One region of the Arthrobacter sp. KNU-44 genome, then DNA from elsewhere that is predicted to be linked to it. Evidence: riboswitches for the same ligand, from Rfam matches in the RefSeq annotation. Region 1 holds a riboswitch; each other region holds the start of a gene.

Region 1 (10,281 bases):
CTTCGCGGGAGAGCTCGTTGCCGTAGAGCGGCATGCCGGCTTCGAGACGCAGGGAGTCACGCGAGGCCAGGCCGGCGGGGATCAGCTCGCCGTCTTGGGCAACTGCCGCGATTGCTTGCCACCGGGCGGCGGCGGCATCGTTGTCCACGAAGATTTCGAAGCCGTCCTCACCGGTGTAACCGGTGCGGGCGAGGAGCAGTTCCGTGATGCTCCCGGCAAAGGTGAAGGGCACCTCGACGGCGGCGTAGTACTTCAGCTCGGTGACCAGGGCGTGCTGTTCCGCCGGGACCAAACGCAGGAGGATTTCTTCCGCCTTGGGACCCTGGACGGCGATCAGCGAGGTCGCTGCGGAGGCGTCCTCGACGACGACGTCGAAGTTGGCAGCCCGCTGCGCCAGTGCCTCGGCAACAACCTTGGCGTTGCCGGCGTTTGGAACCACCAGGAACTTGGAATCGCCACGGCGGTAGGTGATGAGGTCGTCGATGATGCCGCCGTCTTCCTGGCAGATCAGCGAGTACTTGGCCTTGCCGATCGACATGGCGGAGATCTTGCCCACCAAGGCGTAGTCCAGGAAAGCGGCCGCGTCCGGGCCGCTGACCCAGACTTCGCCCATGTGGGAAAGGTCGAACAGGCCTGCGGACTGGCGGACGGCGTGGTGCTCGGCCAGTTCGGAGGAGTACTTCAGGGGCATCTGCCAGCCACCGAAATCGGTGAAGGAAGCGCCGAGCTTCTTGTGCTCTTCGTAGAGCGCAGTGTAGTTCTCAGTCATCGTGAGGAGTCCTTTAGTTCTCGAAGGCTTCGATCGGAGGGCAGGAGCAGACCAGGTTGCGGTCGCCTGCGGCGCCGTCGATGCGGCCGACGGGCGGGAAGTACTTGTCCTGCTTGAGGTGGACAGGGAAGACGGCCTGCTCGCGGGAGTACTCACGGTTCCAGTCCGAGGAGACGACGGCGGCCGCGGTGTGCGGTGCGTGGCGCAGCGGGCTGTTCTCCACCGTGAAGTCGCCGTTCGCGACCTGGTCGATTTCCTTGCGGATGGTGATCATGGCTTCGATGAATCGGTCGATCTCCCCGAGGTCCTCGGATTCGGTGGGCTCCACCATGAGGGTGCCCGCCACCGGGAACGCCAGGGTGGGAGCGTGGAAACCGTAGTCGATGAGGCGCTTGGCCACGTCCTCAGCAGTAACGCCGGTGCGAGCCGTCAGTTCGCGCAGGTCCAGGATGCACTCGTGGGCCACGAGCCCGCCTTCACCGGTGTAGAGAACGGGGAAGTACTCGTTGAGGCGCGAGGCGATGTAGTTCGCGGCAAGCAGCGCGGACTTGGTGGCCTCGGTCAGGCCTTCGCCGCCCATGAGCTTCACGTAGGCCCAGGAAATCGGCAGGACGCCGGCGGAGCCGTAACGCGAGGCGGAGATGGCCACGCCAGTCCCTGGCAAAGAAGCGCCGTCTTCGTGTGCTGCCTTGTTGGCGTCGCCGGGCATGAAGGGTGCAAGGTGCGCCTTGGCCGCGACCGGGCCAACGCCGGGTCCGCCGCCGCCGTGCGGGATGCAGAAGGTCTTGTGCAGGTTCAGGTGGGACACGTCGCCGCCGAACTTGCCCGGCTGGGCCAGGCCCACGAGCGCGTTGAGGTTGGCGCCGTCCACGTACACCTGGCCGCCGGCCGCGTGCACCGAGTCGCAGATTTCGCGGACGTCGGCGTCGTACACGCCGTGCGTGGACGGATAAGTGATCATGATGCAAGACAAAGCACGGCCGGTGGCGTCGATCTTGGCCTGCAGGTCCGCGTGGTCGATCGTGCCGTCGGCCGCGGTGGCCACCACGACCACTTTCATGCCGGCCAGCACTGCCGAGGCGGCGTTGGTGCCGTGGGCGGACGCCGGGATGAGGCAGACGTTGCGCTGGGCCTCGCCGCGGGAGTGGTGGTAGCCGCGGATGGCCAGCAGGCCCGCGAGTTCGCCCTGGGAACCGGCATTGGGCTGGATGGAGACCTGGTCGTAACCGGTGATCTCCGTCAGGTCAGCTTCCAGATCCTCGATCAGTTCGCGCCAGCCCTCGGTCTGGGAATCCGGGGCGAAGGGGTGGATCGAGGCGAATTCCGGCCAGGAGATGGCTTCCATCTCGGCGGTGGCGTTCAGCTTCATGGTGCACGAACCCAGCGGGATCATGGTGCGGTCCAGCGCCAGGTCGCGGTCCGACAGCTTGCGGATATAGCGCAGCAGCTGGGTTTCAGAACGGTGCGTGTTGAACACCGGGTGCTGCAGGTAGTCCGAAGTTCGCTCGACAGCGGCCTCCAGCGCGAAGCCCTCGCCGTCACCGGACACCGTCGCGCCGAAGGCGGCGACGACACCAAAAGCATCAAGGACGCCGCCGACGATTTCCTTTGTTGTGGTCTCATCGACGGAGACGCCGACAGTGTCCGCGTCGATGCCGCGCAGGTTGATGCCCTTGGCCTCGGCGGCAGAAACGATCCCCGCAGCCTTGCCCGGGACGCGGACGGTGACGGTGTCGAAGAAGCTGCGGTGCAGGACCTCAAGGCCCGCGGCCTTCAAGGACGCTGCCAGGGTGCGGGCGTGGTTGTGGGCCGTCTCGGCGATCGCCTTCAGGCCATCGGGGCCGTGGTACACGGCGTACATCGAGGACACGATGGCCAACAGGGCCTGCGCGGTGCAGATGTTGGACGTCGCCTTCTCGCGGCGGATGTGCTGCTCGCGGGTCTGCAGGGCGAGGCGGTAGGCGGGAGTGCCGGCGTCGTCCTTGGAAACGCCCACCAAGCGGCCCGGCATCGAGCGCTCGAGGCCCTTCTGGACAGCCATGTACGCGGCGTGCGGGCCGCCAAAGAACAGCGGAACGCCAAAGCGCTGGGTGGAGCCGACGGCGATGTCGGCACCCTGCTCACCCGGAGGCGTGATCAGGGTGAGGGCGAGGAGGTCCGCGGCGACGGTGACGAGGGCGCCGCGTTCCTTGGCGGCGGCAATCACGGCGGAGTGGTCGAACACCCGGCCGGAAACGCCCGGCTGCTGCAGCACGATGCCGTTGATGTCGCCGTCGGGCAGGCCCTGGGACAGGTCCGCGATCTCCACCTCAAAGCCGAGCGCCTCGGCGCGGCCCTTCACGATGGCGATGGTCTGCGGGAGACAGTCGGCGTCGAGGACGGTCTTGCCGTCATGGGCCGTCTTGTTCTTGTTGGCGCGGCGCATCATGAGGACTGCTTCGGCAACCGCGGTGGCTTCATCCAGCAGTGAGGCGTTGGCGATAGGCAGGCCCACGAGGTCCTGGACCATGGTCTGGAAGTTCAGCAGGGCTTCGAGGCGGCCCTGGGAAATTTCCGGCTGGTACGGCGTGTAGGCCGTGTACCAGGCCGGGGATTCGAGGATGTTGCGGCGGATCACCGGCGGAGTGACGGTGTCGTAGTAGCCCTGGCCGATCATCTGCACGGCCGTCTTGTTCTTGGCCGCCAGCTTGCGAAGTTCAGCCAGGACTTCCACCTCGCTGAGGGCGTTCTGGAGCGTCAGCGCGACGTCCTGGCGGATGTCATTGGGAACCGCGGTGTCTACGAGCGAATCGACACTGTCGTAGCCAACAGACTTGAGCATGATGTCAATGTCGGCTTGGCGGCGGGTGCCGATATGCCGGTCAACGAACGTAGTGGAGGTTGAACTAACCGTCACGAAGGAACTCCATAAATAAGGCGGCGCAGGGTGCGCCACAGCTAATCGGGTTCCTCCCCGCTCTGTATTGGACCTGAGAGTTTCCGCGAAACCGTGCTTGTGGCACTGTTCCGCTTGCACCGTCGGTGAGCGCGCGTCAGCGCGCTGCTTTCCAGAGTTGCCTTGCCGCGGCGGTGCGTGGGCCTGAGAGATTCCTGGGGAGGATTTGCTCCTACGGCGCCTGCATCACATGCCTGCAGGACTCTCCCGCCGCAGATCAAAGGCGTATTCAGTTATGTGAATGAGATCGTGGTTGCCGGTGACGGCTGCCACAACTCCCAATTGTCCTACGGACTGCCCGCGTCCGCAAATGTGGTCACCGCCCCCGCCCGACTTCCCCAACTAACTCGCACTAGATGTCGTTTTGGAGCCTCTAAACGACAACAACTGCGGGGGCCCACGCCGCCAGGGTTCCCTGGCCGAGCTTGCGAGGCGAGGGTGGCGGTGGGGACAGTTGGGCCGCACCCTCAGTCACGGAGGCGTTCGACGGCGGCCAGCAGCGCACCGACGTCGGCGCTCCTCGCGCTGGCCTTGACTTCCGTATCACCGGCGCCGCCTTCAAGCATTGCGTTGAAGTAAAGTCCATCGCCCATGTACCGGACCGCTTTGGCCATCTCGGGCCCCACTTCCTCGGCGAGCACATCGAGCCATTGTTGCTGGATCCCGGCGAAACGCCTGCGGGTTTCTTCATGGGCTACTTCCGCGAGCCGCGTGGCGGCCACGAACACCCGGTCCAACGGAGTATCCGCCCACAGGGAAGACTTGATGAAGAACGCGGCCGCACCTTCGGGGGCTGCCTTCATTGCCTCGATATCCAGAGCAGCCAGCCCGTCCATGCGTTCGAGCAAGGAGCTGATCATGGCTTCCTTGTTGGGGAAATGGTAGAGCAGGCCGCCCTTGGAGACGCCTGCGCGCTTGGCGACGGCGTCCAGGGTCGCAGCCCGCTCCCCCACCTCGATCAGGAGGGCTTCAAAGGCATCCAGGACAGCGTCCCGGGCAATAGGTTTTCGCGGCATGGTGTCCATCATCCCTTAGTTCGATGCGGCAGTTCGATGAGTCAGATTGAAACTATACCGTCCAGACGGTACAGTTATCTCCATGTTCACGCCGTCCACAACCCAGCACCCCCGCACCCCTTCGATCCAATCCGCCCCGTGGCGCGATTGGGCTGCCCTGGCACTCCTGATGTTCCCCGTGCTGCTGGTGGCTGTGGACAATACGGCGCTGACATTCGCCCTGCCGCAAATCGCCCGGTCCTTGGAAGTAGGGGGCGTGCAGCTGCTGTGGGTCGTCGACGCCTACCCGCTGGTGCTTGCAGCCCTATTGGTGTCCATGGGAAACCTGGGAGACCGGATCGGCCGTCGCCGCTTGCTGTTGATCGGCAGCACGGGCTTCGCCGCCGTTTCCGCGGCCACCGCCTTCGCGCCGTCGGCTAAATGGCTCATCGCCGGACGCGCCAGTATGGGCATCTTCGGAGCCATGCTCATGCCGTCCACGCTGTCCTTGATCCGCAACATCTTCCCGGACCCGAACCGCCGCCGGCTCGCCGTGGCAGTGTGGGCCGCAGGATTCTCCGGCGGCGCAGCCCTCGGGCCGATCTTCGGCGGTTGGCTCGTGGAGCACTTCTGGTGGGGTGCCGTGTTCCTGGTTGCGGTGCCATTGTTGCTGCCCCTGCTCGCCTTTGGCCCCTCCCTCATTCCCGAGTCCAAGGATCGCAACCCGGGCAAGCCGGACGTTCCCAGCGTTGTGCTGTCCATCCTGACCATGGCCCCCGTGGTTTATGGCATCAAAGAGGCCGCCGTACACGGTTTTGGCCCTGGACCCGCGGCCTTCATGGCGTTCGGCCTGGCCATGGGAATCGTCTTCGTCCGGAGGCAGGGCTCTTTGGCATCGCCCATGTTGGACGTACGGCTTTTCCGGAACAAGGTCTTCAGCACGGCCATCACGGCCAACGTCTTGTCCCTGTTCTCAATGACCGGCTTCATTTACTTCTTCGCGCAGCATTTGCAGCTCGTGGAAGGCCAATCCCCCATGCAGGCGGGGATCTCGATGGTTCCGGCGCTGCTGGCCACCATCGTGGCGGGCCTGGTGGTGGTTCCGCTGGTCAAGCGGATCCGCCCGGGCCTGGTGGTGGCATCGGGCTTGGCGCTGAGCGCAGTTGGATACCTCGTGGCCGCCCTGGGCAACCACAGCCAGGGTCCGGGGTACCTTTTGACGGCACTCCTACTGCTGGCCATCGGGGTTGGCTCGGCGGAGACCATCTCCAACGACCTGATCCTCGGCGCGGTTCCTGCCGACAAGGCGGGCGCTGCATCGGCGATCTCCGAAACGGGCTACGAGCTCGGTTCATTGCTGGGCACAGCCGTCCTTGGCTCCATCCTGACGGCGTCCTACCAACACCACTTGCTGCTTCCAGGCGAATTGTCCGGCCACGCGGCCGAACGCTCGCGGGAGACGCTCGCCGGAGCCGTGGACACCGCGGCAACGCTGCCCCAGCCTATGGGCGATGCCCTGACATCCGCCGCGCGTGCGGCGTTTGAATCCGGCGTCCACATCACGGCGGCGATCGGGCTGGTACTGATGGCGGGAGCGGCAGTCCTTGCCGCCGTCGTGCTCCGCCGCGTGCCGACCGCAAAGTAGGCGGAGTCTAGACCGCTCGGTTCAAGGCAGCATCTGCCGAGCTGAAACTACGGGTAATTCCGCCCAAAGTGGCGGTGGCGAGGGTCGACAGGTAGTCGTGCCGACGTCGGGCCGTAATGCGCGATTGGGGCTCAAAGGATTGTTCCGGATCGTCCGCGTAATGTGCGGAAAGTCCATCGCGCATGAGCCGGATGCCCTCGGCACGCTGTTGGGAGACCGCGGCGTGCGTGGAACCGAGTTCCTCAGCGAGTTCCTTGACTGTCCGCCCACCGAAGTAGATCTCCTCGACGACGTACCGCATCTTTTCCGGCAGGGCGTCGACGGCGGCGCGAAGGTACTTGAGGCGCTCATCGGCCAGGACCGAGTGCTCCGGGGAGATGGTGTCCGCGGCAACAGTGTCCACTGCGACGTCATCCAGCGGCGACAGGGTCCTTGCGGCATCGGCAAGGGCGGCTTCCACCACGCTACGTTCGACACCCAGGGCTGATGCGGTTTCGGCCACCGAAGGCGTGCGGCCAAGGACGCCGGACAGCGTCTCCTGGACCGACATGGTTTCCTTGATGCGCTTGCGCGCAGAGCGCGTGGCCCAGTCGCTGGCCCGCATCTCGTCCGCAAAGGCTCCGACGATCCGGCGGCGCGCAAAGGCGCCGAAGGGGACTCCGAGGTTCGGATCGAAGGAATCGGCAGACGTTATCAACGCCACGGACCCTACCGACGCGAAATCGTCGCGCGACAAATGAGAAGCTCTCGCGCAGAGCTCCGACACCAAATAGCCAACGAGCGGCAAGTGCTGCAGCACCAACTCGTTGCGTTCTTCGCGATTCAAAATTAGTCCCCCCATGAGACCTGTTTATTGAGTTGCCAAGCCTGATTCCAAGGCTTCATGGGCGAGCTGCTGAGACGATGCAACGTGCCGAAGATTACACGGAACAGACATGTATTCAGTGAACATACCATCTGAAAAATAACAATGCGTGTACGCTCATGAAAAAGATACAAAAGAGGCCTCGGATTCATGTTCGCAGGCCAAACCGGGGAGTGGGGAACCGTGGGGGCGGATGAGCTATCGGCGATGCTGTGGCGCGAGCGGAGACAGCTGGAACTGCTGTTGTACCGGCTCGAAACACAGTTGCTGCACGTTCGGGCAGGCAACTGGCATTGGTTGAAATTCACTGCCGCTGACGTGGAAAAGGTCCTGGAAAACCTTCGGTTCGACACCCTTGCCCGGAACATCGAGTCGTCGGCCCTGGCCATCGAATGGCGCTTGTCGGCCAATGCCACGCTGCCGATGATCGCTTCAGTGGCCCCGCCCGGAATCTGGCCGGAACTGCTTCATGATCACCACCGTGAGCTGGTCTCGGTGCTCAATCAAGTCGAAACAACCGCGGCCGCGAACGTCGAGGCTCTCCAGATGGGGCTGCAAGGGGCCGGGACCCCTCCGCTTGGCTCCGTTCAGCCCGGCGACGCAGCCCCGGCGGCGCCGGGAGCGGTCGCGTGTGCTGGCACCGTGGATGACGTGATGCTGCTTGCGGAAAATGCAAATATCGAACGGGCCTTGGCCGTGACGAGGGATTGCTCGCTGCCGCTCCTCAAGGAGTTCCTGGGCTTGGAGTAGGGACGGCGCCTAGTCCTTGCTCGGCTTGCGAACCGGCGGACGCAGCCCGGCAACGAGTTCCTCGGCTTCGGGGCCGGCCTGGGCAGCAGCGAGGTTGGCAGCGGCGATCGCCTCAACAACTTCGCGACGCTGGATGGACACCCCTCGAGGGGCCTCGATCCCGATCCGCACGCCGTCGCCGCGGCCTTCCATGACGGTGATGACAATGTCCTCACCAATCATGATCTGTTCGCCCGGCTTGCGTGTCAGTACCAGCATGCTCTCAATGTACCTTTCCGAGCACGGCAACGCGGGCGGGCTTGCCGTCCACCCACCCGATGGGGAGGCCGAGTCCGTTGACCGTCTCGGGACTTGCGGTCTCCGATGCGCCGAAAACAGCAAGGGCGTCAAGCGTGACTCGCTCGGCGGCCAGCGCGGCGGAGAGCGCCCGGACCCAGGCCGCCGTGTCTTCCGCTTTCCGCCCTGCGTCGGCAACCAGCCACAACTGGTCTGCGGCGAGCGCTGCGACGGCCGCCGCATGCGTCGCGGCTTCGCCTTGCCTGCCGAGTCCGTAAGCGACCAGCACGGTTTGGCCGGTGAGCACAGCTTGGGCGCGTGCCGCCGTCGCGCCCTGGCGCCCCACCACGTGGAGGTGCCCGAAGGCAGTTAGCGCTCCGGCCGTCCGGACGTCGGAGCCGCCCTCGGCGATGGACATTTCCAACGCCGGTCCCAGGGCGTCGTCGCCGAGGCCAAGCAGGACGATCAGGTTGCCGCTGCCGGCAAGTGGAACCGGTACCTGCACAGAAACGGCGTGCCCGACGGCGGGGGCCGGCAACGCGGTCAGCATCCCTTGCGTCGCTGGTCCGGAGACCGGCGCCTGGAACTCCTTCCCCAGCTGCTCCAACATCCCCGCGAAATCCGGGGAGGCGGTTGAAACAGCTGCCTCGGGCCGGTGCAGGTCCATCTCGGCCGCGTCGGCTTGCTCCAGGAGCGCGGCGATCGCGGGCCCCTGCAACGCGTGAGCCTCCCCGGCAAGCCGTGCCTCCCCAGCAACCTGGGCGTCCCAACTGACTCGCAGTTGTTGTCGTTCTGAGCCCTCAAAACGACAACTATTGCTAGCTAGTTGGGTGGAACCCTCTGCCGGAACCTCCACGGTTGCCTCGTAGCGATTGGCTGCGAAGAGGCCGGCGATCCCCGGATTGGTGACTTTCTCGGCAGAGACGATCCGCGCCCCGGGACCGTGCTGTTGCTCGGCTTTCGCCCGGATGTCGTCCAGGGAGGTGCCCTTAAGCTTGTATTGCTTCGGCATGGCGGACCACCCCCACGGTTTCGATCTGGATGTTTGCGGACGTCACTTCGCGGTAGGACAACACGGGAACACCGCCGTCGGGAGCCGCCACGAGCCGCCGGACCGCGGGCCGCAACGCCGGGGCGCACACCAGAACGGCTTGCCGTCCGGCGTTTGCGGCGGCCTCCACCGAAGACTGCACAGAGGCCAGGACGGCGTCCAGGCGCGCTTGGCTCATGACGATCTGGGTACCCCCTTCGGCCGGGCGCATGTCTTCGAGCATGGACTGTTCCAGGAGTGGATCGATCATGATCACATTGAGCACCGTGCCGTCCAGGAACTTGGCTGCGAGCGCGGGCCCCAGCGATTGGCGGGCGGTTTCCACCAAAGCCTCGGGCTCGGTGGAAACCTTGGCACGCAGGGCGAGTGCCTCGAAAATGCGGGGAAGATCGTTGATGGGGACCTGTTCTTCGAGGAGTCCCCGCAGCACCCGCTGCACTTCGGCCAAGGACATGAGCCCGGGAATGAGTTCCTCGACGGCGGCGGGGCTCTGCTTGCGCACGCCCTCCGTCAGCACCCTGACGTCCTCGCGGGTGAGGAGCCTTGCGGCGTTGGCGGACACGATCGACGACAAGTGGGTCACCAGGACGGAAACCCGGTCGATCACAGTTGCCCCCGTCATTTCGGCGCTGTGGCGCATCTCGCTGGGAATCCATTTTCCGGCCAGCCCGAAGACCGGCTCCACCGTGGAGGCGCCCGGCAGTGCGTCAAGGTAATCGCCGAGGGCGAGCAACTTGCCCGACGGCGCCGTGCCGCGTCCGGCTTCCACCCCCGCAATGCGGATGGCATAGGTGGCCGGCGGCAGCTCGACGTTGTCACGCGTGCGGACGGGCGGAATCACGATCCCCAACTCCATGGCGATCTTGTGGCGCAAAGAGCGGACACGGGCCAGGAGGTCGTCCGAGGCGCCGGAGACCATGTCGACAAGGTCCGGAGCCAACAAGATCTCGAGGGGGTGGACGCGCATGTCCTGCATGAGCCTCTCGTTCGGGTCT
Region 2 (10,281 bases), 1.4 Mb from region 1:
GAGGCTGCCGAACGCGACATGGCGGACCCGGAGGAGGCCACCGAGCGGGTGGACGAGCTCCTCAACCGGGTCCTCATGGAGGAGGCGCTCCTGCGGCTCAGCACCGAACACCGGGAGGTTCTGGTAGCCCTGCATTACGAACGTTTCACGGTGAACGAGGCCGCGCTGAGGCTCAACATCCCCAGCGGCACGGTGAAATCCCGGGCCTTCTACGCCGTCAGGGCGCTTCGCACGATTCTCGATGAAATGGGGGTGCAGCGGTGAACGAAACCGGACTTCACCAATTGCTGGGCGCCTACTTGCTCGGCGGCCTCGAACCTGCCGAGGCCCGGGTTTTCGAGGAGCACTTGGCACGCTGCGCTGATTGCCGGCTCGAGCTGGGGGAGCTGGAGAGCCTTCCGGCCCTCCTCGACGCCGTCCCCGTGCCCGACGCCGTCGCGCTCGCCGCCGGGCGGCCCGCCGTCGAGCCCTCCGCTGCAGTTCCGCCCGCTGCTTCCGACGCTCGCTCACTAATGGGGGCTTTTTCGGAAAGGCTCCCGCAGCCGATTCTCTTGAAAATGGCAGCACGGCGACGGAAATCGCGACGCCGGTGGGCGGCTCTGGTGGGTGCCGTGGCCGCCGCTTGCCTTGGCTTGGGCATACTGGCCGGGCCGGTGTTGAACCAGCCACCTAAACCTGACGCCAGCTACTCGGTGCAGACGGACAACGGCCTGCAGCTCACTGTGGGGCTCGTCAGGAAGGCGTGGGGAACCGAGCTGCAACTGGAAGGCCGCAGCATGCCGCCGCAAGGCACGATGTACCTGTGGGTCAAGGGTCGCGACGGCACGGAAGAAATGGCCTGCGGTTGGACCGCGACGTCCAGCGGCCACATCAAGGTCACGGGCGCGACGCCGGTCCAGCTTGCCGGGATTTCGGGCGTGGAACTGCGCGATGACAACCAGAAGACCGTCGCCGTGATTTCGGTCCCGGGGAGCTAGGGGTCCCCAGGACCTAGGTGGTCAGCGGTGAGCGGTCAGGCGGACGCAGGTTCGCTGGCTTCAGGATCGGGCAGGTCGTTTCGCTCCCAGGTGGGCATGTCCAGTCGGTTGAAACTGTAGAGATGTATTCCCGCGACGCCGTCCGGGTGCGCAGTGAGTTCGGAAACCAGGCCTTGCGGTGAGTACTTGTCTCCGCCGAGAAGCTTGCGGGCGAGGGTTCCTTTATTGCTGAGGAACTTCAGGGATGTCCCGACGCCGATCTGGGTTGCCAGGGCCAGCAGTTTGGTCCGGGGAACTGCCCCGGCAATCCCAGCCCATACGGGAAGCTCGACGCCTTCCCGGCGCAGGAGTGCTGAGTAGTCGAGGATCGTCGGGGTGGAGAAGCACATCTGCGTGACAACGTGCGTCGCCAGGTGTTGTTTGGCCAACAGTGCGTCCAGCAAGTCCAGCCCGCTCACGGAAGGATGCCCCTCGGGGTAACCGGCGATGCCCGCTGTGATGGTGCCACCGGTGTACTCGGCGATGTCCGCCAAGAGGGGAAGGCTCGATCGGTAGGGGCCGGCACCAAGAGGTCCGTCTCCACCGATGGCGAAGACCTCCGTGATCCCGACGGCCCCGCAGTCCCGGAGGATGCCGGAAAGCTGCGCCCTGTGCTCCAGCCCGCGCGCCGAGACGTGCGGAATCACGTTGTAGCCCAGGAGGCTGAGCTTGACGGAAGCCTCCATGGTCCGCGCGATGCCGTGATGGGGCAAGCAGGTGACTGTGAGCGTTGTGGAAAGCGGCACTGCGGCCTGGACTTTCTCAACGATTCCGTCTGAGGGAATGATTTCAATCCGGGTGGGGAACATGCTGGCTCCTTGCCGATCAGGCCGTCGCGTGGTGTGCGAGGAGGGTGCGGGCTTCCTGGCGGGTGGTGCCGGAGTCCTGGATGCCTTCGGCGATGTGGGCGAGGTGGGCAGGGATTTCGCGGCCTTTCTTGCGCATCGCGGTGGCCCAGAGGCGTCCGGCGCGGTAGGAGGAGCGGACCAGGGGGCCGGACATGACGCCGAGGAAGCCGATTTCCTCGGCTTCGGTGGCGAGGTCGACGAATTCCTGGGGTTTGACCCAGCGGTCCACGGGCAGGTGCCGTTCGGAGGGGCGCAGGTACTGGGTGATGGTGATCAGGTCGCACCCTGCGGCGTGCAGGTCGGTCATGACTTCGGAGATCTCTTCGCGGGTTTCGCCCATGCCCAGGATCAGGTTGGATTTGGTGACCATGCCGGCGGCCCGGCCCTGGGTGATGACGTCCAGGGAGCGGTCGTAGCGGAACGCGGGGCGGATGCGTTTGAAGATCCGGGGCACGGTTTCGACGTTGTGCGCGAAGACCTCGGGGGCGGAGTCGCAGATCGCTTGGATGTGTTCGGGTTTGCCGGAGAAGTCGGGGATGAGCAGTTCGACGCCGGTGCCGGGGTTCAGTTCGTGGATCTTGCGGACGGTTTCGGCGTAGAGCCAGACGCCTTCGTCTTCCAGGTCGTCGCGGGCGACGCCGGTGACGGTGGCGTAGCGCAGGGCCATGGCCTGGACGGAGCGGGCGACCTTGGTGGGTTCGAACATGTCCACGGGGGAGGGTTTGCCGGTGTCGATCTGGCAGAAGTCGCAGCGGCGGGTGCATTCGGAGCCGCCGATCAGGAAGGTCGCTTCCTTGTCTTCCCAGCACTCGAAGATGTTCGGGCAGCCGGCTTCCTCGCAGACGGTGTGCAGGCCTTCTTTTTTCACGAGGTTCTTCAGGCCCACGAATTCCGGGCCCATCTGGACCTTGGCCTTGATCCACTCGGGTTTGCGTTCGACCGGGACGGCTTTGTTGCGCTGTTCAACGCGCAGCAGCTTACGGCCTTCAGGTGCCAGGGTCATGAGGAACTCCATAATTCAGGTGGCGCGGACGCACCACGATGATTCGGTTCCTCCCCGCTCTGTATTGGACCTGAGAGTTTCCGCGTTGCCGCCTCGCGGCTGGACGCTTGCACCGTCGGTGAGTCCGGTTGCCCGGGCTGCTTTCCAGAGTTGCCTTGCCGCGGCGGTACATGGGCCTGAGAGATTCCTGGGGAGGATTTGCTCCTACGGCGCCTGCTGAAACGTACCGGCAGGGCTCTCCCGCCGCAGATCATAAGCGCGTGCCACCTTTCGGTGACACGTCTCACATGGTATCCGGTGCCTGTGCGGCACGCAAAGAGCTGAGTCATTGATTCCTGACGTTGGCTGATGTACCTTGGCGCCAAGGAATCCGACATCCTTGCCGGATGACCGTCGAAAAGGTCGACGCCATGGCAGGAACCTCAACAGCTCCCCTCCGCATTTCGATGCACAATTCGGGTCGAGCCGCACCGAAGGTCCTCGCCGCCCTGTCGGTGCTGGCAGTCTTGTTTTGCGGCATCAGTACCGCTTCCCCGGTTCTTGCGGCCACGCCCTGCTGGGACATCAGCGGTACTTGGACGACGGTCCAGGGCGGCTCCCGGACCTTAACGTTCACCTTCCAACAGAACGGCAACCAGGTGAGCGGCACTGCCGGCGACACCAGCCTCAGCGGGACCTTCACCGGAAACGTTACCGGCGACCACGTCGACGTGATCGTGGTGTGGAACGCCCAGCGCGCCAACGGCTCCACCCTCGAAGGCGAGTACGAGGCCACCATCTCGGCCGGGACGCTGACCGGGACGACCCACGACGTTGCCAATCCCTCCAGCCACGCCACATGGACCGCTACCGGTGGCCCGACCAAGGCCTGTGCCGGAGCCACCGCGACGCCCACCGGCTCGGTGACGCCCACCAGCGCGGCGACGCCAACCGGCTCGCCCACGTCGACCAGCTCGCCCGCCTCGACCGACTCGAATGAGGCCGCGGCGGAAGCGGCCATCCTCCAAGCCCTGGAGAGCACCGGGCACACTAGCGTGCCCGCTACGGAAGGTCTGAATACCAGCGGCGCCCAAGCGATTGAAGGCGCCTTCAGGGGGCTCTTCTCGAAGAACGACGACGTCGCCAATGCCCTGGTCTTCCAAGCCGGTCTGCTGGCGTCGTCGGACGGCTCGGATGGGAGGCCCAGGTTCCCGGGCGTCCGGGCATGCATGCCCATCATCCTGCGCATGGCTTACAACGGGGTTACCGGTCCGGATGCTGCTGCACGTGCATCAGCGCTGTTGGCGGGCCGTCGCCTGCTGCTCTACCTCCTGGGACGGGACTTCGCGGTCACCAAGGGGGCGGCGTCGTGACTCCGTGCCGGATCCTCGTCGTCCTCGTCGCTTTCACAGCAACGTCAGTGGCCCTCGCGGCCTGCCAGGGGCCCCGGCCTAGTTCCCCCAATTCTTCTCAGGTGATGCCTCCCTCTTCCCAGGTAACGAGATCAGGGCCGCCGCAAAGCGCAGGGCTCACCCTGACCCCGCCGGCGGGGTGGGCGAACCGGGTACTGCCCACCCTCGGCGGGATCGTGCTGGCCGGGACGGAAGCGGACCTGACTGCCCAGACCCCGGCCGGGCCGAGGCTGACCGCGGTGCCGAACACGGCGGCGCCCACGGCCGACAAGCTGATCGCCAACCTCGACACGGGCGCGCTGTTCGCGCCGACGGCCACCCAGCAGACCTTCGGCCCGTACGAACAGGTCCCGGTGCTGCGTTTCATGACGGCGGCCACCCCCAGCGACGGCGAAACCGTCGAGATCATGGCAATCACGGTTGCTCCCCACGAGGCCTATTTGATGACGCTGGAGGCGCCTTCGTCGAGCTGGAATACGGCACAGGCAACACTCGAGGGGATCGTGGCGTCCGCCTCGATCAACGCGGAGCTCTTCCCGAAATAACCGCTTCCACCCCTGGTTAGATCCTGCGATAGCTAAGGTCGAAGATCATGCGTCCGGCCTCGTGGGCCTTGTTTTCGAAACTCGTGCGGATGCGGCCATCGAAGCGCGGAGCCCATCCGCCCATGTGATCCACTCCCTCGTTGGGGCCGGTGTGCTCGGTGCTGACCGGTGCGCGGCCTTCCTTGACGGGGGCCCCGCCCACCATGGATTCGACGCCGGATTCCCACACTTGGGTGAGGGGGCTGTCTGCGCCGGTCCGCTCGCCGTCGTGCACGTTCTCAAACTCGGTAGAGCCTGCAAGGACCTCGCGGACGTGGATGGCGTAGTTGGACCAATCTGTGGCGATCCGCCACAGGCCACCCTTCCCGAGGGACCGCGCAGCGAGTTCGGCGAACGCGGGCTGGATAAGGCGGCGTTTGTGGTGCCGGGATTTGTGCCACGGGTCCGGGAAGAAGACCCAGAGCTCGCTGACCGAGCCCGCGGGGAGCATGGTGGCCAGGACCTCGGGGGCGTTGGCTTCCACGACGCGGACGTTGCTGAGTCCGCGACTGTTGATCTTGATCATGGTGTTGGCCAGGCCTGGGGTGTAGACCTCCACTGCGAGGAAGTCCTTGTCCGGGTTCTCTTCTGCCGCGTGGCATACGGCGTCGCCGAGTCCCGAACCGATTTCGACGATCAGCGGTGCTTTGCGCCCAAACTCGGCTTCGGCGTCGAACACGTAGTCCGGGTGCACGGATGTGTTGGCGACATGCCGCGGAACCTGGATGGCCCAGCGGTCCGAGTGCTCTTCCCACGCTGCTTGGCGGCGCCCCTGAAGGCGCGTCCCGCGGCGCACGAAACTGACCGGCCGGCCACCATAGGTGCCGAAGGAGGCCTGGCTGCCCGGGGTCACGGGGCGCGAAGACTGCGGTGTTTCGGGGGAATCTGGGGTTTCACTCATCTCCTCCAGAATACCGTTGCAGGACCAAACGCCCGCGGCGGAACTTGCGTACGACCCCGTCACGAGGCCGCCCTGCACGGGTGTGACTGCCAGAATGGGTTGGTGACCCCCGCTTCAGGCTCCCCCAAGAACACCAAGCCGCACCCCGGCGTCCCCGAGATCCTCGTCGACGCCGAGATCGACGAGCTTCCCGCCGCCGAGCCCACGCAGGTCAAGACGCGCGGCGGACTCGTCTTCCTGGGGATCTGCCTGGTGCTCATCGGCCTGAATCTGCGGACGGTTTTTTCGAGTTTTTCGGCAGTCCTTCCGGAAGTCACCGCCGACGCCGGGCTGCCGGGCTGGGCGGTGGTGGTTCTCACCACTGTGCCGGTGACCTTGTTGGGCGTCTTCGCGCCGCTGGCGCCGATCCTGGCCCGCCGATTCGGTGCCGAGAGAGTATTGCTCGGCGCGATGGCAGTGCTGACAGCGGGGCTGCTGCTCCGTCCTGTGGACCTCGCCGGCGCCGGGCACTTACCGGCCCTCCTTGCCGGTACCGCGGCGTGCGGCGCCGCGATCGCGCTATGCAACGTACTGCTGCCCGGCGTAGTCAAGCGTGACTTCCCGCATCGCCTTGGGCTCATGGGCGGGCTATATACGACGGCGATTTGCGCGTCTGCCGCGCTTGGCGCCGGTTTCACCTATCCCGTCTTTACCGCGGCCGGGCACTGGACCTCGGCGCTGTGGTTCTGGGCGCTGCCCGCCGCCGTCGTACTCTTGCTTTTCCTGCCGCTCGCGATCCGCCAGCATCCCGTCCGGCACAGCGCGGCCGACGGCGGTACGAACGTCTGGCGTTCCGTCGTCGCCTGGCAAGTCACCATCTTCATGGTGTTGCAAGCGATGATGTCCTTCAGCGTGTTCGCCTGGTTGGCGCCGATCCTGCGTGATCGTGGGATCGACGGCGGGACGGCCGGTTTGATCGTGTCCGTGTCGATTGTGCTGCAGATGCTTGGTTCGTTCATCGCTCCTGGGCTCGCGGCACGTTTCAAGGACCAGCGAGTCATCAACACCGTGGTGGCGCTCATGACCGGCGGCGGCTTCGCCTTGAGTATTTTCGGCCCCACGGACCTGATCTGGGTGTGGACCGGGCTGTTGGGCCTGGGCCAAGGGAGCCTCACGGCCGTGGCGTTGACCATGATCATGCTGCGTACCCGCGATTCCCATACCGCGGCGCACCTTTCCGGCATGATGCAGGGCGTCGGCTATGGCTTGGGCTCCACGGGAACCCTGATGGTCGGCCAGTTGCACCAAGCGACCGGCGGATTCGCGGCGGCCGGCATCCTGTTCCTCGTGGTGGGATCCCTCGCGGCCTTCTTCGGCTTCCGCGCGGGCCGGAACCGCTACGTCGGCTAGCCCAACTAGCTCGCAGTTGTTGTCGTTTTGAGGGCTCTAAACGACAACAACTGCGAGTCAGTTGGGTTCAAGCGGGGGGAGTTTAGTGCGTCAGGTCCTTGCCCTTGGTTTCCGGGATCATGAAGGCGAACGCGATTCCGATGGCCAGCAGGATCACGGCGTACACGTTGAACATATTGGCCTGGCCGATGCTGCCGAGCCACGTCTGCAGGTACGGGGCCGTGCCACCGAAGACCGCAACGCAAATGGAGTACGGGACGCCGACACCGACGGTGCGGATCTTGGTCGGGAACAGCTCGGCGTACACGGCAGGGACAATCGAGGCGCTGCCGGCAATGAAGAACAACATCACAGACATCGAAACGGCCAGCTGCCAGGGCGAATCCTTCAGGAGCCACGTCATCGGGAAGTGCAGCAAAGCCGCACCTGCAGAGCTCATGATCAGCACGGGCTTGCGGCCGATGCGGTCGGACAGCTTGCCCCAGAACGGGAGCGACGCAATGAACGCGATGTTGCCGATGACGCCGGCCCACAGGGCTGCTCCACGGTCCATCTTGAGTGTGCTGGCCGCGTAGCTCGGCGCCACGACGCCCCAGATGTAGTAGACAACGGTGAGGCCAACGGTCAGCCCGATAACCTGAAGGGCCTGCTTGCGGTACTTGACGATCTGCGGCCACATGGGCTCGCGCTTTTCCGTGGGCACCTCGGCTTCGAATGCCTCGGTCTCCTTCATCTTGGCCCGCATGACCAAGGCGTAGACGCCTAGGGCGCCGCCCACCAGGAACGGGACGCGCCAGCCCCAGGCGTTCATGTCGGCCTTGCTCAGCACACCGGTCAGGATGGCGCCCAGCAGGGTTCCGGCCAGAATGCCGGCGGTGCCGGAGGTGTAGATAAGCGTTGCCCAGAAGCCGCGCTTTTCCTTGGGTGCCATTTCGGACAGGTACGTTTGCGACGACGGCAGCTCGCCACCGTGGGCGAGGCCCTGGATGAGGCGGGCCACCAGGAGCATGACGGAAGCCAAGGCTCCGACCGCCTGGAATGTCGGCGCGATACCGATCAGCAGGCTGCCGACAGCCGCGAGGCCGACGGCGAACGTCATGGACGTCTTGCGGCCGATCCTGTCGCCGATCCAACCGAAGACGAAGCCGCCGAACGGCCGGGCCACGAATCCGACGGCGAAGATCGCCAGGGTGGAGAGGACCGCGGACGTGGGGTCGGCACTGCTGAAGAGCGCACTGGCGATGAAAGGCGAGAACGTGGCGTAGATGGCCCAGTCGTACCATTCGACGGCGTTGCCGATGCCGGTGCCGATGAGGGTTCGCAGATGGGATTTGTGAACCTGGACTGTGGCTGAAGTGCCAACGGTGGCGGTCATATCTTGCTCCAAGGCTGGGTTGATGGTTAGTTGCCGGCGGCGAGGGTGGCGATGCGGGAGACCGCGAGCTCTGCGTAGAGCGCCGCACCATCGGAGAGGACGCCGTCGTCGAACGTGGCGTACGGGGAGTGATTGAACGCTGAGGTGGTGTGGTCCACGCTCCGCGGCACTGCGCTGAGGCCCACGAAGGTTCCCGGAACTTCGGCCAGAACCCGGGAGAAATCCTCCGAGCCACTGATGGGCGTGGCCCAGCGGGAGAGTCGCGAATCGCCGAACATGCCGGAGATGACGTTCTCGGCGGTGTGGGTCTCGTCCTCGTCAGTGACGGTCATGGGGTATTCGCCGCGGTAGTCGACGTCCACCTCCAGGCCGTGCGCGGAGGCGATGCCCTTGAGGAGCTGCGGGATGGAGGTCATCATCCGCTCGCGGGAGGCTTCCGAGAAAGTGCGGATGGTGGCTTCGAATCGGGCAGATTCGGGGATGATGTTGCGCTTGGTGCCGGCCTGCAGCACTCCCACGGTCAGGACTACGGGATCGAACATGTTGAACTGCCGCGTGATCATGACCTGCAGCGCAGTCACCATTTCTGCCGCTGCCGTGACGGGATCCTTGGCCGAATGGGGCGCCGAACCGTGCCCACCGGCACCCAGGATGGTGACGAAAAGCCCGTCAGAGGCGCTCATCATCACTCCAGGCTTGGTGCAGAACTGGCCATACGGTTCCAGGGAGGAGAAGACATGCATGCCGTAGGCGGCGTCAACACGGCGGCCTGCGGCGTCCAACACGCCTTCGCGGATCATGTGGCCCGCGCCGTCGAAGCCTTCTTCGCCGGGCTGGAACATCAGCACGACGTCGCCCGCTAGCTGATCGCGCCGTTCGGCCAGCAGGGTTGCGGCTCCGGTGAGCATGGACGTGTGGAGGTCGTGGCCGCAGGCATGCATGGCGCCGTCGATCTTCGAGGAGAACTCGACGCCGGTGCGCTCCTGGACGGGAAGTCCGTCCATGTCGGCGCGGAGCAACACAGCGGGCTTCCGGGCCGAAGCGTGAGGCGCGCCGCCGCGCAAGACGGCAGTGACCGACGTCGTGCTCTCGCCAAGGGTGATTTCGTACGGGAGTCCGTCGAGCGCCTTGAGCACCTTTTCCTGGGTGCGCGGGAGGTCCAGGCCGATTTCCGGTTCCTGGTGGAGCTCGTGACGGAACCGGGCGATTTCTCCCTGCATCTCTTTGGCGTCTGAGGCGATCGACATCTGTTCTCCTGTTTCCTGAACGTTTGGTAGGTATCCATAGCCATTGTGAAGTGACTAGCCTCACAATCTTTAAAAGCACTGGAAAAATTCAGGAATATGCCAGAATTAACAGGAATCATGCATCACTTAGGAGAGGGTCGCTGATGGAACTCAGTGAAGAGGACCTCCGGTTGATCAATGCCCTCCAGATCTCGCCGCGGATCAGTTGGTCCGACGCCGCCGAGGTCCTGGACGTCCACGCCACCACTTTGGCCTCCCGATGGGACCGGCTGCGCGAGTCCGGAGCGGCCTGGACCACGGCGCACCTCATGGGCGACCCCAAGCATGCCTGCCTTGCCCTGTTGGACGTGGACTGCGAAATGCACCTCAGGCCCGAGGTCACGGCCGCGCTCGCAGCGATTCCGGAGATCATCACGGTTGAGGAGGCGGCCAGCAACCGTGACCTCATGCTCACCGTAATCACCCAAGACCTGAGTGAGTTCAGCAGCCGGCTATTGCCCCAGCTCAAGGAAATCCGGGGACTCACC
Region 3 (10,281 bases), 1.0 Mb from region 1:
TCGATGACGTCCACGTGCTCGCAGCCACCGTAGTAGCGCTTTCCCGGGTAGCCCTCGGCATACTTGTTCGTCAGCACCGAACCCTGCGCCTGCATCACGGCCACCGCGGTGTGGTTCTCGGAGGCGATCATTTCCAGGCCCGACCGCTGGCGGTTCAGCTCATCGTCGATCTTCGCCGCGATCTCCGGATCCAGCACGGACAACACCGCGTCCAGGGACGGCGAAACGACCTGCTCGAACACAATGTTCTCGGTGCCCGCGGCCCCGGTCGCGGCGCTCACAGCTCGCCACCGTTCTTGGAAGCGTATTCCTCGGCGGAAAGCAGCGGACCGTCGGACTCGGCGGCGACCTTGAAGAGCCAGCCCGCACCATACGGATCGTTGTTGATCAGCGCAGGATCGTCGACGACGGCGGAGTTCACTTCCGTGACCTCCCCCGTCACCGGGGAGTACAGGTCAGAGACGGACTTGGTGGACTCCACCTCGCCGCAGGTCTCCCCCGCAGTCACAGCGGAACCAACCTCGGGCAAGTCAACATACACGATGTCGCCGAGGGCATCGGTGGCCACGGCGGAGATGCCGACGGACACAAGATTGCCGGCTTCGCGGGCAACCCACTCGTGCTCGTCGGAGTACTGGAGTTCAGGTGCAACTTTTGCCATGTTTTTTCCTTTGCGTTGGTCTAAGAAAACAGTTGTGGTCAGGTTACGCGGCGGGGGCCGCCATCCTCTGCGTGCTGCTCCTTCGTCGCTTTGACGCACGCTGCCGGATGCCGCTCCCCCACCGCTAGAGGCTTGTTCAGTTTTCGGGGCTCACCGTTCCGGAAAAGAACGCTGGCCCTTCGGGATTCAGTTATGGGCCCGTGGTTCCCGTGGGCCTCACCCTCGGCAGGTAGCTCATCCTCCATAAGCTAAACCGGAGGTGAGCTGAGCCGCAGGTGAGATGCAGGGCCCCATCGGGTGCCGGCATCCGGCAGCATGCGTCTAAGGGAGCGACACGTCCGCTCAGCGGGCGTCTTCGCGACCGAGCATGCAGAGGATGTCGGACCCGACGGGCTAAACGCAACCACGGTCACGCAACCCACCGGGAGCGTCACGTCCGCCCAGCGGGCGTCTTCGCGACCGAGCACGCGGAGGATTCTTCCGTCCCGCGGCTCCCAGCCACCCACCGAAGCCGACGGGCTTAAGGCGACACGGCCTACTTAACCCGCTTATAGAACGGCAGTGCGACAACCTCGAACGGTTCAGCCTTGCCGCGCAGGTCTACGTCCAGGGCCGTGCCTGGCTCGGCGTGTTCGACGTCGACATAGGCCAACGCCACGGGGTAGCCGAGGGTGGGGCTGGGCTGGCCGGAGGTGACTTCGCCGACCACTACGCCGTCCTTGAGGACCGGGTAGTGGCTGCGGCCGGCGCGGCGGCCCAGGCCCTTGAGGCCAACCAGCTTGCGGCCGCTGGTGGATCCGGCGCCCTCAGCCTTCAGGGCTTCGAGGGCGGCGCGGCCTACGAAGTCGCTTTCCTTGGCGAGCGAGACGACCGGGCCCAGGCCCGCCGAGAAGGGGTTGCCTTCGCGGGAGAGCTCGTTGCCGTAGAGCGGCATGCCGGCTTCGAGACGCAGGGAGTCACGCGAGGCCAGGCCGGCGGGGATCAGCTCGCCGTCTTGGGCAACTGCCGCGATTGCTTGCCACAGGGCGGCGGCATCGTTGTCCACGAAGATTTCGAAGCCGTCCTCACCGGTGTAACCGGTGCGGGCGAGGAGCAGTTCCGTGATGCTCCCGGCAAAGGTGAAGGGCACCTCGACGGCGGCGTAGTACTTCAGCTCGGTGACCAGGGCGTGCTGTTCCGCCGGGACCAAACGCAGGAGGATTTCTTCCGCCTTGGGACCCTGGACGGCGATCAGCGAGGTCGCTGCGGAGGCGTCCTCGACGACGACGTCGAAGTTGGCAGCCCGCTGCGCCAGTGCCTCGGCAACAACCTTGGCGTTGCCGGCGTTTGGAACCACCAGGAACTTGGAATCGCCACGGCGGTAGGTGATGAGGTCGTCGATGATGCCGCCGTCTTCCTGGCAGATCAGCGAGTACTTGGCCTTGCCGATCGACATGGCGGAGATCTTGCCCACCAAGGCGTAGTCCAGGAAAGCGGCCGCGTCCGGGCCGCTGACCCAGACTTCGCCCATGTGGGAAAGGTCGAACAGGCCTGCGGACTGGCGGACGGCGTGGTGCTCGGCCAGTTCGGAGGAGTACTTCAGGGGCATCTGCCAGCCACCGAAATCGGTGAAGGAAGCGCCGAGCTTCTTGTGCTCTTCGTAGAGCGCAGTGTAGTTCTCAGTCATCGTGAGGAGTCCTTTAGTTCTCGAAGGCTTCGATCGGAGGGCAGGAGCAGACCAGGTTGCGGTCGCCTGCGGCGCCGTCGATGCGGCCGACGGGCGGGAAGTACTTGTCCTGCTTGAGGTGGACAGGGAAGACGGCCTGCTCGCGGGAGTACTCACGGTTCCAGTCCGAGGAGACGACGGCGGCCGCGGTGTGCGGTGCGTGGCGCAGCGGGCTGTTCTCCACCGTGAAGTCGCCGTTCGCGACCTGGTCGATTTCCTTGCGGATGGTGATCATGGCTTCGATGAATCGGTCGATCTCCCCGAGGTCCTCGGATTCGGTGGGCTCCACCATGAGGGTGCCCGCCACCGGGAACGCCAGGGTGGGAGCGTGGAAACCGTAGTCGATGAGGCGCTTGGCCACGTCCTCAGCAGTAACGCCGGTGCGAGCCGTCAGTTCGCGCAGGTCCAGGATGCACTCGTGGGCCACGAGCCCGCCTTCACCGGTGTAGAGAACGGGGAAGTACTCGTTGAGGCGCGAGGCGATGTAGTTCGCGGCAAGCAGCGCGGACTTGGTGGCCTCGGTCAGGCCTTCGCCGCCCATGAGCTTCACGTAGGCCCAGGAAATCGGCAGGACGCCGGCGGAGCCGTAACGCGAGGCGGAGATGGCCACGCCAGTCCCTGGCAAAGAAGCGCCGTCTTCGTGTGCTGCCTTGTTCGCATCGCCGGGCATGAAGGGTGCAAGGTGCGCCTTGGCCGCGACCGGGCCAACACCGGGTCCGCCGCCGCCGTGCGGGATGCAGAAGGTCTTGTGCAGGTTCAGGTGGGACACGTCGCCCCCGAACTTGCCCGGCTGGGCCAGGCCCACGAGCGCGTTGAGGTTGGCGCCGTCCACGTACACCTGGCCGCCGGCCGCGTGCACCGAGTCGCAGATTTCGCGGACGTCGGCGTCGTACACGCCGTGCGTGGACGGATAAGTGATCATGATGCAAGACAAAGCACGGCCGGTGGCGTCGATCTTGGCCTGCAGGTCCGCGTGGTCGATGGTGCCGTCGGCCGCGGTGGCCACCACGACCACTTTCATGCCGGCCAGCACTGCCGAGGCGGCGTTGGTGCCGTGGGCGGACGCCGGGATGAGGCAGACGTTGCGCTGGGCCTCGCCGCGGGAGTGGTGGTAGCCGCGGATGGCCAGCAGGCCCGCGAGTTCGCCCTGGGAACCGGCGTTGGGCTGGATGGAGACCTGGTCGTACCCGGTGATCTCCGTCAGGTCAGCTTCCAGATCTTCGATCAGTTCGCGCCAGCCCTCGGTCTGGGAATCCGGGGCGAAGGGGTGGATCGAGGCGAATTCCGGCCAGGAGATGGCTTCCATCTCGGCGGTGGCGTTCAGCTTCATGGTGCACGAACCCAGCGGGATCATGGTGCGGTCCAGCGCCAGGTCGCGGTCCGACAGCTTGCGGATGTAGCGCAGCAGCTGGGTTTCGGAACGGTGCGTGTTGAACACCGGGTGCTGCAGGAAATCAGAACTGCGGACCACGGCCTCCGGCAACTCGAAGCCGGAAGCGGTCTTCAAGGGACCGGCGCCAAAGGCGACGGCCACTGCGGACAGCACTTCCGACGTCGTGGTTTCGTCAACGGAGACGCCCACAGTGTCGGCGTCGATGATCCGCAGATTGATGCCCCGCGCTTCGGCGGCGGCGATGACCTTCCCGGCCTTGCCGGGGACGCGGACGGTGACGGTGTCGAAGAAGGAATCGGAGACGAGTTCGCGGCCGGCGACTTTGAGCGCGGTGGCGAGCGTGCGGGCGTGGTTGTGGGCCGTCTCGGCGATCGCCTTCAGGCCATCGGGGCCGTGGTAGACGGCGTACATCGAGGACACGATGGCCAACAGGGCCTGCGCGGTGCAGATGTTGGACGTCGCCTTCTCGCGGCGGATGTGCTGCTCGCGGGTCTGGAGGGCGAGGCGGTAGGCGGGAGTGCCGGCGTCGTCCTTGGAAACGCCCACCAAGCGGCCCGGCATCGAGCGCTCGAGGCCCTTCTGGACAGCCATGTACGCGGCGTGCGGGCCGCCGAAGAACAGCGGTACGCCAAAGCGCTGAGTGGAGCCGACGGCGATGTCAGCACCCTGCTCACCCGGAGGCGTGATCAGCGTGAGCGCGAGGAGGTCCGCCGCCACGGTGACGAGGGCGCCGCGTTCCTTGGCGGCGGCAATCACGGCGGAGTGGTCGAACACCCGGCCGGAAACGCCCGGCTGCTGCAGCACGATGCCGTTGATGTCGCCGTCGGGCAGGCCCTGGGACAGGTCAGCGATCTCCACCTCGAAGCCCAGCGCCTCGGCGCGGCCCTTCACGATGGCGATGGTCTGCGGGAGGCATTCGGCGTCGAGGACGGTCTTGCCCGCAGAGGCGGACTTGTTGGCCCTCCGCATGAGCAATACGGCCTCGGCGACGGCGGTGGCTTCGTCCAGCAGGGACGCGTTGGCCACCGGCAATGCCGTGAGGTCCTGGACCATGGTCTGGAAGTTCAGCAGGGCTTCGAGGCGGCCCTGGGAGATTTCCGGCTGGTAGGGCGTGTAGGCCGTGTACCAGGCCGGGGATTCGAGGATGTTGCGGCGGATCACCGGCGGAGTGACGGTGTCGTAATAGCCCTGGCCGATCATCTGCACGGCCGTCTTGTTCTTGGCCGCCAGCTTGCGAAGTTCAGCCAGGACTTCCACCTCGCTGAGGGCGTCGGTGCCGTGCTTGGACAGCCTAAGTGCAACATCCTGGCGGATGGAATCGGGGACAGCGACATCCACCAGGCCGTCAACGGAGTCGTAGCCGACAGCTTTGAGCATGATGCCAACATCGATTTGCCGTCGTGCGCCGATGTGTCGGTCTGCGAAAGCGGTGGGGGTTGATTGAACAGTCAAAAGGAACTCCAAGGTAGGGCCGACCGCAATGGCACGGCTTCGGTTTGGGTTCCTCCCCGCTCTGTATCGGACCTGAGAGATTCCGCAGGCTTGGTTGCCTGCTTGCACCGTCGGTGAGCCGGACCGAAGCCTGGCTGCTTTCCAGAGTTGCCTCGCCGCAGCGGTACGGGGGCCTGAGAGATTCCTGGGGAGGATTTGCTCCTACGGCGCCTGCCCGGTTGATGACTGGGAGGACTCTCCCGCCACGGTTCGAAAGGCATATTCAGATTTGGGGTGATTCGGCTCACACCATACACACAATGTCAACGCAGGGGCAACATCAGGTATCGGAAATAGCCGTCGGCAGAGGATCATCAATCGAGGAGATCACGAAGCATAGCCGGAGTTGACATTCCTTGGTGACCTATCCCACACTGAGTCGGGCATCACCCAAACTGAATACGCTGATGATCTGCGGCGGGAGAGTCCTGCCGGTACATTCTGCAGTCGCCGTAGGAGCAAATCCTCCCCAGGAAACTCTCAGGCCCCCGTACCGCCGCGGCAAGGCAACTCTGGAAAGCAGCCCGGGAACTCCGGGCTCACCGACGGTGCAAAGCGGAACCATGCGAAAGCACGGGGCCGCGGAATCTCTCAGGTCCAATACAGAGCGGGGAGGAACCCCGAATCATCGTGGCACGCTAATGCCACTTGAACGATGGAGTTCCTCATGACGATTCATCACCCGCCCGCCATAGCTAGTGAAACACCCCATCTTGATCGGCAGCTCAGCAACCGGCACATCCAGCTGATTGCGATCGGCGGCGCCATCGGCACAGGCCTCTTCATGGGTTCCGGAAAGACCATCTCCGCGGCCGGCCCGTCCGTGATCTTCGTGTACATGATCATCGGCTTCATGCTGTTCTTCGTCATGCGCGCCATGGGCGAACTGCTGCTGTCCAACCTGCACTACAAATCCTTCAGCGACTTTGCCGCAGACCTTCTGGGTCCGTGGGCAGGTTTCTTCACCGGCTGGACCTACTGGTTCTGCTGGGTGATCACCGGCATCGCGGACGTCATTGCCATTGCGGGCTACTCAAAGGAGCTCTGGCCGAGCCTCCCGCTGTGGATCCCGGGCCTGGCCACTATCGCGATCCTGCTGCTGCTGAACCTGACCACGGTGAAGGCCTTCGGCGAGACAGAATTCTGGTTCGCCCTCATCAAAATCATCGCGATTGCAGCACTGATCGTTGTAGGGCTGTTCATGATCTTCAGCGGGTTCCAGTCCGAGGCCGGACCGGCAAGCCTCACCAACCTCTGGAGCCACGGCGGCTTCTTCCCCCACGAATTCATGGGCTTCGTGGCCGGCTTCCAGATCGCGGTCTTCGCATTCGTGGGCATTGAGCTAGTGGGCACCACTGCGGCAGAGGCCAAGGACCCGGAGAAGAACCTGCCCAGAGCGATCAACTCCATCCCGGTGCGAGTGCTCCTGTTCTACGTGGGCGCCCTCATCATCCTGATGTCCGTCACTCCTTGGACCCAGTTCGCCGCCGGCCACAGCCCATTCATCGCCATGTTCTCCCTGGCTGGGCTCGGCGCAGCCGCCACCGTGGTCAACCTGGTGGTGCTGAGCTCGGCCATGTCCTCGGCCAACTCCGGCATCTACTCGACCTCGCGCATGGTGTACGGCCTAGCCCAGGAGGGCGACGCCCCGGCCCTTTTCAGCGGCCTGTCCCGGCGGAAGGTTCCCCGCAACGCCCTGTTCCTCTCCTGCGTGCTGCTGCTCTCCGGCGTCGTCCTGATGTACGCGGGACAGGACGTCGGCAAGGCCTTTGACATGGTCACCACCGTGTCGGCCGTCTGCTTCGTCTTCGTCTGGTCCATCATCCTGGCCAGCTACATCGCATTCCGTCGTCGTCGCCCGCAGCTGCACATCGCGTCCACGTTCAAGATGCCCGGCGGCATCGTGATGGTGTGGGTGGTCTTCGCGTTCTTCGCGTTTGTGCTCTGGACGCTGACCACCCAGTCGGACACGCTGACGGCACTGCTGGTCACGCCGGCCTGGTTCATCATGCTCGGTGTCGCGTGGTTCTTCCTGCGCCGCCGTCCAGCCCACCTGGCCCGCTACGCGAGGTTCCAGGACGAGCTCCAGTCGGACCAGGATGCCGCAGACGTGCCCCTCCGCGCGGGCGCCTAGGCGGACAATGACAACCACCTCTGCGGGGTGGGGGTTCACTTATGCATGGCCTCATGTATCTGGAGCGCAAACCAAAGCTGGGCCAACGTGGATGTTTCGGTCATGTCGAGCCCCGTCAACTCGCTGATTTTCCGGATGCGGTAAATGATGGTTTGTCGATGGGCGAAGAGCGCCGCGGCAGTCTTTTGCCACGACCTCTGGGCGTCCAGGTAGGTTTTCAAAGTCACGATGAGATCGCCTTCCTGGCTCTGTTCATACGTGAAGATCGGGCCGAGCAGCCGCTGAACCAACGCCGCCCCCTCCTCGAAACTGGTGAGCCCCAGCCACGAGGGCCCCTCGGCGTAACGGGACAGGTTTACGGCATTGCCTTTCGCTGAACCGAGCGCCCACAGCGATTCCTGCAGTGCTCGTTGGATGCCACCCGCAGACGTAGGGGAGCTGATGCCAATCCGAACCTCGGGCCCTGCGCAGTGGATCAATACGTCATCGGCCACCGCTGCTGATATCGCCACATGAAGTGTGTTGAAACGCCTCAGGCAAGCGGCCTGAAGGCCGTGACGCCACAGTTCGACGTGAATGTTCGCCAGCCGCTCGCCGTCGTCGTCCCCTATCGAAACAACCACCAAATTCTGCGCCGGAACATCAAGAGCGGCGAGCCTGACCTCCAGTTCCGCGAGCCCGAGACGTCCATCGAACGCCTGCAAGAGGAATTCGCCCGCCAGGCGATGCCGGCCTTCCAAGGACAGGGCCGACCGTGAGAGTTCCAGCCCCAGCACCGTTGCCGCATGCAGAAGCACGACGGCGTCAGGGTGCGGATCGCTTTTCGGCAGCACCACCAGCACCGCATTGGCGTGGGTAGGGATGTCCATCATCAACACGTGCCGGTCCCGCAGCCGATGCCATTGGAACTTCTTCCCGGTCATGGGTATATGCCCCGTCAAGGGGGCCAATTCCGCCTCCAGGAAGTCCGGCAGAGGCTCACCATCCGGATGCCAGGGATGAAGACAGCGCCGGTCCACGACGAATAGATCCGCATCGAGCTCGGCCTCGAGGCCTTGGATAAGGCCCTGCCAATGGTCCCCGGATGTTCCCGCCGTACGGAGCAGGTCATAGACCCGGGCCGTCTGACGCAGCCGCCGTGATTCCTCCAACAAGGAGGCCTCGGCCACCGCTCGCGCGATAGCGATGAAGGGCAATGGATACGGAATGCTAATCAGCGGTAGCGGCAGCTGCTCGCAGGCCGCCAGAAACTCGGGCAACAACTCCGGGGCATGCATCTTTTCCCCGATGGCCAGGGCGCTGGCCCCTGCATCGACGAGCGCCTCGGCGAGCGCTACTTGGCCTTGGGCGTCGGACGGGATGGACAGGCCGTTGGTCATCATCAGTTCGCCGCCGGTGACCCATTCCCACAGCCTCGGCAGGTCAGAAGTGTGTGCCCAGGCGATTCGGTTGTGCTTGCCTGTGGATCCGGCCAAAAGCGTGAGTCCGAGCTGGGGTTCCGCCACGAGCTCAGCCACTGTAATCGCCATGAAATATGCTCCCAGCGCGTTGGTTTCCGGACTATTCAGGGCCCCTTAGACATATGTATAAGAGCCCCGGCCATTTGTAGTCAATCTACCGCTATACGCCGTGATGCACGTCACTAAGAATTGGATTACCTACTTCCCGCTCAACGGCGAGCACCCCATCCCAACACCGAAACGCTGCGGGCATCGCCGCCCGGCAGCACTGCACAAAGGATCCTGGAATGACAACGCACAAGCCCATCGGCCCCGTCGACGCAACAAAAGTCCCCCGGTATGCAGGCCTCGGCACCTTCGCCAGGCTCCCCCAAATCGACCGCGTTCCGGACTACGACATTGCGATCGTCGGCGTGCCGTTCGACGGCGGAACGTCCTTCCGGCCAGGCGCCCGGTTCGGTCCGGCCGCAGTCCGCGAAGCCTCCCGGCTGCTGCGTCCTGGCTACCACCCCGAACTGGACGTCGAGCCTGTGTACGAAGTCCAGGTTGTCGACGCTGGCGACATCGTCTGCACGCCTTACGACATCACCCGTGCCGTCCGCGAAATCGAAGAGCAGGCACTCCCCCTGATCGGCGAGGACAAGAAGCTCATCTCGATCGGTGGCGACCACACTATCGCCCTCCCGATGCTCAGGGCCTTGAACAAGGTCCACGGGCCGGTCGCGTTGCTGCACTTCGATGCCCACCTGGACACTTGGGACACTTACTTCGACCAGCCCGTCACCCACGGAACCATCTTCCGGCGGGCTTTCGAAGAAGGTCTCCTGGTGGAAGATAGGTCCATGCACGTCGGCATCCGCGGGCCGGTCTACGATCGCAACGATTTCCTCCGCGACCACGAATTCGGATTCCAAATCATCCGCTGCTCGGACCTGGATATCATCGGCGTTCCAGCAGCCATCCAACAGGTCAAGGAGCGGCTCGGCGACACCCCCGTGTACGTCTCCATCGACATCGACGTCCTGGACCCGTCCTACGCGCCGGGCACCGGTACTCCCGAGATGGGCGGGCTCCACTCGCGCGAACTTCTGGCACTGCTCCGCGGCCTGAACGGCATCAACATCGTCGGGGCAGACGTCGTCGAGGTCGCTCCGGCTTACGACCACGCAGACATCACCACGGTAGCCGCGGCCACCCTCGTCTTCGACCTCCTCGCGCTAATGGTTAATCGCGGCAAGGCCTCCGCCAACGCTCTCCTCGAATTGCAAGCAGCCTCCTGGACCGCATCATGAGCACCCGAAGCAATCCCGCCGCGGCCACCGAAGTGCCCCGGCTCGAAGACAAGACCATCCAGCCCATCCCGCTGAATGAACGCCACGGGAAAGCCCGGGACCTCTTTACCATCTGGTTCGGTTCCAACATCATGATCATGACTAT

Evidence for each region. A riboswitch is a leader RNA that binds a small molecule or an ion and turns the genes downstream of it on or off. The one in region 1 is predicted to bind glycine.
Region 2: another riboswitch for glycine. It lies ahead of lipA (lipoyl synthase); the one in region 1 lies ahead of gcvP (aminomethyl-transferring glycine dehydrogenase).
Region 3: another riboswitch for glycine. It lies ahead of cycA (D-serine/D-alanine/glycine transporter); the one in region 1 lies ahead of gcvP (aminomethyl-transferring glycine dehydrogenase).

Annotation. Positions count from the first base shown of each region.
Region 1 is NZ_JBPXNG010000002.1:1,235,499-1,245,779, forward strand. It holds gene gcvT (glycine cleavage system aminomethyltransferase GcvT) at 1-769, opposite strand, end outside; gene gcvP (aminomethyl-transferring glycine dehydrogenase) at 783-3,665, opposite strand; glycine riboswitch at 3,718-3,825, opposite strand; glycine riboswitch at 3,827-3,924, opposite strand; gene ACSVHC_RS06485 (TetR/AcrR family transcriptional regulator) at 4,172-4,720, opposite strand; gene ACSVHC_RS06490 (MFS transporter) at 4,803-6,344, shown strand; gene ACSVHC_RS06495 (sigma-70 family RNA polymerase sigma factor) at 6,352-7,185, opposite strand; gene ACSVHC_RS06500 (hypothetical protein) at 7,360-7,959, shown strand; gene ACSVHC_RS06505 (carbon storage regulator) at 7,969-8,217, opposite strand; gene ACSVHC_RS06510 (hypothetical protein) at 8,222-9,247, opposite strand; gene ACSVHC_RS06515 (flagellar biosynthesis protein FlhA) at 9,225-10,281, opposite strand, start outside.
Region 2 is NZ_JBPXNG010000002.1:2,621,080-2,631,360, forward strand. It holds gene ACSVHC_RS13260 (sigma-70 family RNA polymerase sigma factor) at 1-264, shown strand, start outside; gene ACSVHC_RS13265 (anti-sigma factor family protein) at 261-977, shown strand; gene ACSVHC_RS13270 (methylenetetrahydrofolate reductase) at 1,013-1,825, opposite strand; gene lipA (lipoyl synthase) at 1,842-2,867, opposite strand; glycine riboswitch at 2,917-3,020, opposite strand; glycine riboswitch at 3,022-3,120, opposite strand; gene ACSVHC_RS13280 (hypothetical protein) at 3,254-4,219, shown strand; gene ACSVHC_RS13285 (hypothetical protein) at 4,324-4,803, shown strand; gene trmB (tRNA (guanosine(46)-N7)-methyltransferase TrmB) at 4,820-5,743, opposite strand; gene ACSVHC_RS13295 (MFS transporter) at 5,846-7,132, shown strand; gene ACSVHC_RS13300 (MFS transporter) at 7,215-8,507, opposite strand; gene ACSVHC_RS13305 (M20 metallopeptidase family protein) at 8,534-9,754, opposite strand; gene ACSVHC_RS13310 (Lrp/AsnC family transcriptional regulator) at 9,898-10,281, shown strand, end outside.
Region 3 is NZ_JBPXNG010000002.1:2,285,182-2,295,462, reverse strand. It holds gene glyA (serine hydroxymethyltransferase) at 1-281, opposite strand, end outside; gene gcvH (glycine cleavage system protein GcvH) at 278-661, opposite strand; gene gcvT (glycine cleavage system aminomethyltransferase GcvT) at 1,197-2,327, opposite strand; gene gcvP (aminomethyl-transferring glycine dehydrogenase) at 2,341-5,211, opposite strand; glycine riboswitch at 5,263-5,362, opposite strand; glycine riboswitch at 5,363-5,463, opposite strand; glycine riboswitch at 5,659-5,756, shown strand; glycine riboswitch at 5,758-5,866, shown strand; gene cycA (D-serine/D-alanine/glycine transporter) at 5,918-7,384, shown strand; gene ACSVHC_RS11655 (PucR family transcriptional regulator) at 7,420-8,913, opposite strand; gene speB (agmatinase) at 9,132-10,136, shown strand; gene ACSVHC_RS11645 (purine-cytosine permease family protein) at 10,133-10,281, shown strand, end outside.